2 regions of the Flintibacter porci genome follow, and region 1 is predicted to be linked to the other one. Evidence: riboswitches for the same ligand, from Rfam matches in the RefSeq annotation. Region 1 holds a riboswitch; the other holds the start of a gene.
What was found. A riboswitch is a leader RNA that binds a small molecule or an ion and turns the genes downstream of it on or off. The one in region 1 is predicted to bind thiamine pyrophosphate.
Positions count from the first base shown of each region.

Region 2: another riboswitch for thiamine pyrophosphate. It lies ahead of ACEVJL_RS01315 (energy-coupled thiamine transporter ThiT); the one in region 1 lies ahead of ACEVJL_RS11885 (HAD family hydrolase).

Region 1 covers NZ_JBHEVB010000010.1:85,676-90,081, forward strand. The annotation lists gene ACEVJL_RS11875 (energy-coupled thiamine transporter ThiT) at 1-539, opposite strand, end outside; gene thiD (bifunctional hydroxymethylpyrimidine kinase/phosphomethylpyrimidine kinase) at 532-1,332, opposite strand; gene ACEVJL_RS11885 (HAD family hydrolase) at 1,448-2,110, opposite strand; TPP riboswitch at 2,171-2,275, opposite strand; gene cdd (cytidine deaminase) at 2,405-2,800, shown strand; gene ACEVJL_RS11895 (DUF378 domain-containing protein) at 2,881-3,084, shown strand; gene ACEVJL_RS11900 (ABC transporter permease) at 3,163-4,406, opposite strand, start outside.
Region 2 covers NZ_JBHEVB010000001.1:277,315-281,720, forward strand. The annotation lists partial or broken gene thiW (energy coupling factor transporter S component ThiW) at 1-444, opposite strand, end outside; TPP riboswitch at 748-850, opposite strand; gene ACEVJL_RS01310 (HAD-IIB family hydrolase) at 947-1,753, opposite strand; gene ACEVJL_RS01315 (energy-coupled thiamine transporter ThiT) at 1,785-2,390, opposite strand; TPP riboswitch at 2,467-2,585, opposite strand; gene ACEVJL_RS01320 (deoxycytidylate deaminase) at 2,641-3,126, opposite strand; gene ACEVJL_RS01325 (Zn-finger containing protein) at 3,344-3,739, shown strand; gene ACEVJL_RS01330 (NAD(P)/FAD-dependent oxidoreductase) at 3,891-4,406, shown strand, end outside.

The DNA of each region.
Region 1 (4,406 bases):
GTAAGCAGACCCTCTGTGCCGTGGCCCGACAGATTAGCCACAATGCTGTATGCCCAGGGGCCGTAGCCGTCCCAGGCGTACTGGGCAAAGAAAACTGCACCGGCCATAATATGACTGGTCACGCTGAGGGCAACCGCCAGTGTGGTGCCCAGGATGATTTTCCAGCGCCGGTCGGTTCCAAAGACACTGGCATAGCCCAAAGCGGAGAAGCAGATAAGCTGTTCCACAAAAGGCTGGGCCCAGTGTACCGGCTGCCAGTCAGGCAGCAGAAGCATGGCCAGCAGGCCGGTGACCCATCCAGCGCAGAAGGCCACCCTGGCGTTGACCAGAAGGGAGAGCAGAAGGATGGGCAGCATGGCGCCAAGACTGATATGGCTCCCGTTGGGCAGGGTGATCAGGAAACAGCGCAGCACCAGGGTGGTCGCCGACATCAGGCCGGCAAGACAGATATCCCGGGCAGACAGGCGGATCCCGCGGCACAAAAACAGGGTAACGGCAAAATAGCAGAGGGTAAAGGCTGCAACGATCAGGTTAGTCATCCACGAACTCCCCCCGCAGAGCAAACAGGTGGTCCATGGGGCCGCTGCCTGCGCCCAGATCCAGCATGGCTGCCAGAGCGCCGGAGATGTAGGCCTTGGAGCGCTCCACAGCCTGGGTCAGGTCGTAGCCCTTAGCCAGGTTGGAGGCGATGGCACTGGAGAGCGTACAGCCGGTGCCGTGGGTATTGGGGTTGTCAATGCGGCGGCCACGGAACCAGGTGCTCTGGCCATCCCGCCAGAGAAGGTCATCTGCATCGTGGATCTGATGGCCTCCCTTACACAGTACGGCGCAGCCGTAGGTCTCGCTGATGGCCTGGGCGGCCCGCTCCATATCCTCTGCGGTGGTAATGGTCATGCCGGAGAGAACCTGGGCCTCGGGGATGTTGGGGGTAAGAAGGGTAGCCAGAGTAAGCAGCTGTTCCTTCAGGGCCTCCACCGCCTCCTCGGAAATAAGGCGGGAGCCGCTGGTGGCCACCATCACCGGGTCTACCACAATGTTTTTTGCCCCATACTGTTTGAGCTTGTCCGCGATGACCTGGATCAGGGCGGTGGAGGAGACCATTCCGGTTTTGACTGCGTCAGGGAAGATGTCCGTGAAGACACAGTCCAGCTGGTTGGCAAGAAACTCAGGGGTGGACTCCAGGATGCCGTAAACGCCGGTGGTGTTCTGGGCCGTCAGGGCGGTGACAGCGCTCATGGCATATACGCCATTGGCCGTCATGGTCTTGATATCGGCTTGGATCCCGGCGCCTCCGCTGGAATCGCTTCCAGCGATCGTCAATGCGGTTTTCATAGTTAAGACTCCTTTCTGTTTTGACGCATTGAAGTTTTATAGTGCGACGAAAGGTGGTGCCCCCAATTCGCCGCATACATAAACGGTTCTTCCTAAGAACCTGGGGGAAACAGATTTAGCCCAGCTGGGCGAGAAAGGACGGATCGTCCAGCTGTTTCAGATGCCAGCGGCAGATTTCCTTCAGCGCAGGCTGGTCCTCGGAGGAAAAGGCGTCATACACGCCAACTACCTGGAAGCCGGCCTGAACGGCGGTCTGGGCGGCGTGAAGGGCATCTTCAAAGACCAGGGTTCGCTGCGGAGCGGCTCCCAGCTGCCTGGCGGCCTCCAGATAGAGGTCCGGGCGGGTCTTGGGACCGTACTGAGTTGCGCTCAGAACAAAGGAGAAAAAGGGCCAGACGTCCAGCCGCTCCAGAGCCTGCCTGGCCTGATGGACCTGGCTTGCGGTAGCCACGGCGCAGGGCACGCCAAGTTGGTGAAGCCGCTCCAGAAGAGGGCGAACGCCTTGCTTCAAAGGAACTTGGTCCCGGTATTCCCGGTCAGCCAAGTCCTCCATGGCCTCCATGAGCTGCTGGGAGGAAGCGGGGAGATGGTAGGTGCGGATCAGGTAGTCGATGGCCTGAGGAGAACTCATCGCGCGCAGCGTGTGGGACAGATCGGGAGCGGGATGGCCGCCAAACCGGCGTACCAACTCCTCTGGAATGTGGTCCCAGACGTACATGGAGTCGGTAAGGGTGCCGTCCAGATCAAAAATGGCTGCCTGGGGAAGAAAGTGGGCCATAGAAGTGCCTCCAAAAACAAAATCACCCCGGGTATCTCTCGAGAGAGACAATCCCGCGGCGTACGCATACCATAATCTCCCTACGTTGGCATTACCCAAATCAGGTCACAGGTCGAAGCGCACAGCTTCCTCTCAGCCCGTTTGCGAGCTCCCTTTTTGATTGCAGTGGACCGCTGTCGGCGGTCCGCTGGAAAATATTATAGCACGGGAAAAGAAGATTGCAAGTTTTTTTCTGCTGGGGTATGCTAGAAGAGAACAGACGCCCGCCCGAGCGCGGGAGAAGGAGGCAGGAACATGACCGATCAGGAACTGGTGCAGCGAGCCTTGGAGATGCGGAAATTTTCTTATGCACCCTATTCTCATTTTGCAGTGGGCGCGGCTCTCTTATGCGAGGACGGAACGGTGTTTACCGGCTGCAATGTGGAAAATGCGGCCTACGGTTCCACTCTGTGCGCGGAGCGTACCGCCCTGGTGAAGGCGGTAAGTGAGGGACGGACCACCGGCTGGACCACACTGGCTATTGCGGGCAGCGGAGAGGATTTTTGCTGGCCCTGCGGCGCCTGCCGGCAGATGCTGTATGAATTTGCGCCAAAACTTCGGGTGCTGGCGGTCAATCAGCATGGCCAGTTTCAGCAGGCAGGCTTGTGGGAACTACTTCCCATGGGATTTGGACCGGCATCGTTAAAATGAAATTGCGTGTTGTCCGTGCATAGTTTTTCTCTGGCCTGGAAATGCTATCCCCGGAACCCAATCCGAGGAGGTAATCTGACGTGATCATGGACAAGATCGCTTTGGCCCTGCTGATTATCGGCGGGCTGAACTGGGGCAGCGTGGGACTGTTTCAGTTTGATCTGGTGGCCTTTGTCGGCGGTGGGTCTGATGGACTGATCAGCCGGGTGATCTACACCGTGGTGGGCCTGTCGGCGCTGTGGTGTATTACCCTGCTGTTTCGGGACACAGATAAAAACCACTGACTCTCACAAAAACAGGAAGGCAGTCCGAAACGGACTGCCTTCCTGTCTTTTATAGAGAGTATAATTTTGTTTGGCTGCCTACTCGCTTTTGATGGCCTCTAAAACGGAGATGCGTACCGCCTTGTTGGCCGGATAGCAGCCTGCGCCCAAGCCGATGAGAACAGAGAAAAGGACGGCAAAGAGCAGAAGCCACGGTGGGATCACCGAAATCCTTGCCACATCCTCTCCGCCAAGCAGAGCAGGAATGAGATGGTCTAAGCTGGGCCCCATGGATATGAAGTTAATAGCCGCCGAGATAATAACACTGATGACACAGGCAGATATACCACCCATAAAGCCAATGGCACCGGCTTCCGCCAAAAACATGATCCGGATGTCGGAGACCGGGCAGCCCAGAGATTTCATGATTCCGATCTCCCGAGTGCGCTCGGAGATAGACATGATCATGGTATTGATAATGCCCAGCGCGGCCACAAACAGCGAGATGGCACCCAAGCTGCCCAGTGTCATCTGTCTATGCTGGGCTTCTTTTTCTAAGGGCTTGCGTACGCTCTCCATGGATTCGGTGGGATATCCCATAGCGTTGATCTTACCCTCTACTCCCGAGACCTGGCTGATGCTGGAGGTCTTGACTAAAATGCTGTCATAGGAGATGGGAATATCATGGTCGGCCTGTCCCAGGAGGCGGCGCAGGTCATCCAGGGAGATCATAACGCCGTCAACGGTCTCGTTGCCCTTGGAGTAGTCTTCTTTTATCACACCCACCGGATGCAGCGGCATAGAAAATACCCCAGCACGGGTTTTCACTTCCAAGGTAAATTCCTGGCCGATGGGATCCAGGTAGGGGGCGGGGACAGAAATCTGATTGCCGAATCCATCCCAGTCGCCGTCAAAGCGGTTGACCATATCGTCCCCCTCGGGGCGTAAGGTATCTTTCAAATTATAGGCCATGTACTGCCCGATGATAGCATCGCCGGGCTTTGTGGCAGGGGAGCCTTCCAAAAAGCGGTAGCCCATGGTTTCCATGACGCTGACATCCATAGCTACGATGTTGGTCCATTGGGCCACATAGCGGTGGTCTGGTCCGGCGGACAGGGTAACGGAGTCAATATCCAGAGTAAATTTCGGCGTGACTGCTTTTACTCCGCTGATCTCCCGCAGCTGTTGGAGCAGATGATCGTCCAGTGCGCCTGTTTGGCTGTTTTGAGGGGGATTTACGGTGATGATAGTTAAGTCTCCCAGTTCTGACAGAGCTTTTTCCTGAGTCTCTTTCATGCCCACACCCAGGGATACGGTGATGACAATGGAGCAGCATCCGATCA
Region 2 (4,406 bases), on a different contig from region 1:
GAAGGCCACGCTGCCGCCGATGAGGGTACCGGCAATGAAGGAGGGCACATAGTACACCCAGGTAAGGCCGGTATAGCCCCACCACAGGGTCATCACCGGGTAGGAGGCCACCGCGCCGATGATGCCGGTGCCCACCACCTCACCGATGACGGCGAAGATGAGCCGCCCGCCGCTGAGACGGTACAAAATGCCCGACAGGGCCGCGCCAAACACCGCTCCGGTGAGGGCCAGAGGGGGAATACCCATCAGGCTCATGCGGATGACGCCGATGGTGCAGGCGCACACGAAGGAGTACACCGGACCCAGCAGCACCGCACACACGATGTTGATAAGGTGGGCAGTGGGGCACATGCCCTCCACACGGAGGATGGGCGAGATGACCACGCCCACGGCCACCAGCATAGCCAGCACCACCAGGCGCAGAAGAGAGGGGTTGCGTTTCATAAAAAAGACTCCTTTTCCCAAAAGCTTCCGCGGAAAAGGAGTGGGATCCCACATGGACAGCCCTCCCCCACGCCGGTCTCCCGGCGCCGCGGAGCCCCCGCCCGGGCAAACTACCGGGTCGGGTCGGTCGAAGCTTACTGGCTTCCTCTCATGCCGGAACACGGCCTCCCATCGCTGTCCAGTTGTATACGAAAGCAGGACACAGGCCCAGGGCGCTCCCCCTCGGCCTGCCGCCTTTGGCAGTCCTTCCTCGCACTCCGGCCGAAAAAAACAAAAGAGGCGTGCCGCAGGCACGCCCGGACGCACAACAGCACGTCCACATCCCTACGGCGGCATGATCCGCATCAGGTTTCTGGGTCGAAGCCGAACTTCCTCTCAGCGCTCACGCGCTCCCCATTGTATTTTCCGTCCGAAGAATGTCCCGGCCTTGGCTGGGACGGGTTTATTATCCCCCCCCCGCCCCTCTTTGTCAATCCCCATTTGAAGGGCGGGGAGGTGATACTCAATATTTCCGGTCCAGGATCTCCACGATGTCGCCGATGACGCCCTCGTCGCAGTGGCACAGCAGCTTGGCGCCCCAGTCTTTGACCTCCTGGGCACAGTTGGCCGGCGCGAAGGGGATGGCGGACAGGGCCATCATGGGGATATCGTTCTGGTTGTCCCCCACACAGTAGAGGTTGTCCCGCTCCACCCCCAGCATATCGATGAGCCGCTGCACCATGCCGCCCTTATTGCATCCCCGGCGGGTGACCTCCAGGTAGTAGCGGTTGGAGAAAATGGCCTCGTACCGCTCCGGGCAGTGCTCCTCCAGCCAGGCCCGGGCGCGCAGCAACTGGTCGTACTCCTGCTGGACAATGACCTTGTTCCAGGGGGTGGGCATGTCGGCAATGGGGGCTACCGTGTAGTCGGTGCCCACCTTGCGCATGTGGCCGTCGGTGACATAGTTGGGGCGGTAGACATAGATATCCTCCCCGTGGTAGGCCTCCATTCCCAGAGAGGGCATGGCGTCCATCAGGGCCTGGAAGTCCTGGGGCGCCCGGGGGTCCAGCTGGGTCTCCAGCAGCATGGTATCGGTGTGGAAATCGTAGATGGCCGAGCCGTTGGACAGCACCACCGGGGCGTTGATGGGCGCTAAGTGGACGTAGGGGGCAAAGGTGGTGTAGGCCCGCCCGGTGGCCACGGTGAACCGTCCCCCCTCCCGCAGCCAGTAGTTGATGGCTGCCAGATTGCGGGGCGGCACCCGGTGGTGGGAATCGTATAAGGTATCATCAAAGTCGCTGACCAGCAGCAGGCCGTCAAATTTACCCATGGGGGCCTCTCTTTCTTCGCCCCCGAAGGGGTCAGTTCAGGTCCTGGCCCTGGTAATACTTCTTCAGCGGGCCGTAGGACAGCGCCGCCACCAGGGAGGTAATGATAATTTCCGGGATCATGTAGCTGGCGTTGTAGGCAATGGACCAGATGGGCGCGGCCCAGCCCAGCTCATTGGGCCAAAGCACCTCCCAAACCACCACGCCGGAGACATAGTGGCAGCCAAGGCGCACCAAAAAGGTGAGCACAATGCCCAGCACCAGCTCCAGGCGGGGATTGCCCAGCCGGCCTTTGAACATTCCGGCCAGTCCGATGACCGAGAAGGCCAGCACGTAGTCAAACAAAATGATCAGAATTGCGGTGGGCACACTGTCGGCGTACTGCACGTTCTGGATGCCCAGCACCATCTGCAGAAGGCTGTACACAAAGGCGGCAAACACGCCCCACTTGCAGCCGTACCGCCAGGACAGCACCACCAAGGGCAGCATGGAGCACACGGTGATGCCGCCCCCCAGCGCCCAGGGTCCCTGGAAGGGGAACATGCTCAGCACCGTGGCGATGGCCAGCATCATGGCGCTCTCTACCAGGCGGCGCAGCCGGATGGACTGGGCGCGCCGGGTCACAGCAGTGGAATTCATACTCGTTTCCTCCTAAAAAATGTTGTACCGCAACACATCCAAGCGGGTGCAGTGCGGTACGAAAGAAACGACATGAGTCCACATTCCGTTCACTTCCTACGCCGGCATTACCCGGATCAGGTTTAAGGGACCGAAGGCGGCCTATTCGCCTTTGCATCTCAGCTGGAAAAGCTTCCAGCGCCCCTGTGCTCGATTGTTATGCGGTCATCTTTATTGTACCCGCCCCGGCAGGGGCTGTCAAGGTGGAGCCTTACTTATGCTGCTCCGGCAGGGAGTCGTCCTCCCGCACCCAGTCCTCCACATGGACCACGCTGTAATCCCGGTCGGTGTTGCGGATGACCACCCGCTGGATGCCCGCGTTGATGATGAGTCGGCGGCACATGGAGCAGGAGGTGGCGTCGTGAAGGAGCTCCCCGGTCTTGGCCTCCCGGCCAGCCAGGTACAGGGTGGCGCCCAGGGTATCCCGCCGGGCGGCCGAGATGATGGCGTTCATCTCCGCGTGGACAGAGCGGCACAGCTCATAGCGCTCGCCGCTGGGCACGTTCATGGCCTCCCGGGTGCAGTAGCCCAGGTCCATGCAGTTCTTCCGGCCACGGGGCGCGCCGTTATAGCCGGTGGAGACGATCTCGTCGTTCTTGACGATGATGGCTCCATAGCACCGCCGCATACAGGTGGACCGCTCCAGCACGGTCTCGGCGATATCCAGGTAATAGTTCTCTTTGTCGATGCGCTTCATACAGCGGTCCTCCCAGTTCATTTGGGAAAAGTATACCCTATTTTGTCCCCTGGCGCAAGACAAATGCCCCGGTTTCTGTTGTTCTGCCAGGAACAATTCACACTTTGTTTACGATTGCTTCCTTGACGAGTTCATACTCTCGCGCTATCATATTTTCAAGATATTTCAAGAGAAAAAACCGCCCTCGCGCCTGTTTTCTCTACTTAGGAGGCTGCCTATGATCCGCAACGCCATCCAGCGTTTTATGTACGGCCGCTACGGGACCGACCAGCTCAATCTGGCTCTGCTGGGTTTATACCTGGTCCTGTATCTGGTTTCCGCCCTCACCCGGTGGGGGGTGCTGTACTGGCTGTCCCTGGCGGTGCTTGTCCTTCTCCTGTTTCGTACTCTCTCCCGCAACGCTGCTCGCCGCCGGGCTGAAAACGCAAAGTTTCTCCAGGTGGCCGGCCCCGTGATCCGCTGGCTGCGCTTTCAGCGCACGGCACACAGAGACAAGGAACACCGCTACTTCAAATGCCCCAACTGCGGCCAACAGCTGCGTGTCCCCCGGGGCAAGGGAAAAATTACCGTCACCTGCCGCAGCTGCGGCGCCAGCTTTGAGGAGCGAAGCTGAATCTCTCCCTGTCAGGCCGCCTTTGGGCGGCCTTTTTCGTGTCTTTTCACCGGATTTCCCATTTTGTTTTTTTGAAAAGTATGTTATACTATATTTTGTATGAACGGGGCTTTTTGCCGCCGAAACAGAAGAAAATGTAAGGAGAACTTCCATGAATGCCATGTATGACGTAGTGATCCTGGGCTGCGGCGAGGCGGGCATCTTTGCCGCCTACGAGCTGGCCCACAGCCGTCCTGACCTGAAGGTACTGGCCCTGGACCAGGGCCGGGATATCTACCACCGCAGCTGCCCCATTGTGGCGGGCAAGGTCCGCGAGTGCATCCACTGTGCCGTATGCGACACCATGTGCGGCTTTGGCGGCGCAGGCGCTTTCTCCGACGGAAAGTTCAACTTTACCACCCAGTTCGGCGGCTGGCTCACCGACTTTATGGACCCCAAGGTGGTCATGGACCTTATCGACTACGTGGACTCCATCAACGTCGCCCACGGGGCCACCACCCAGGTCTTCTCCACCCAGAGCGACGAGGCCAAGGCTCTGGCCCGGAAGGCCCTGGGCTATGACCTGCACCTGCTCCAGGCCCGGTGTAAGCACCTGGGCACGGAGAACAACCTGCGCATCCTCCAGAATATCTATGAGGGACTCAAGGACATGCTGGAGTTCCGCTTC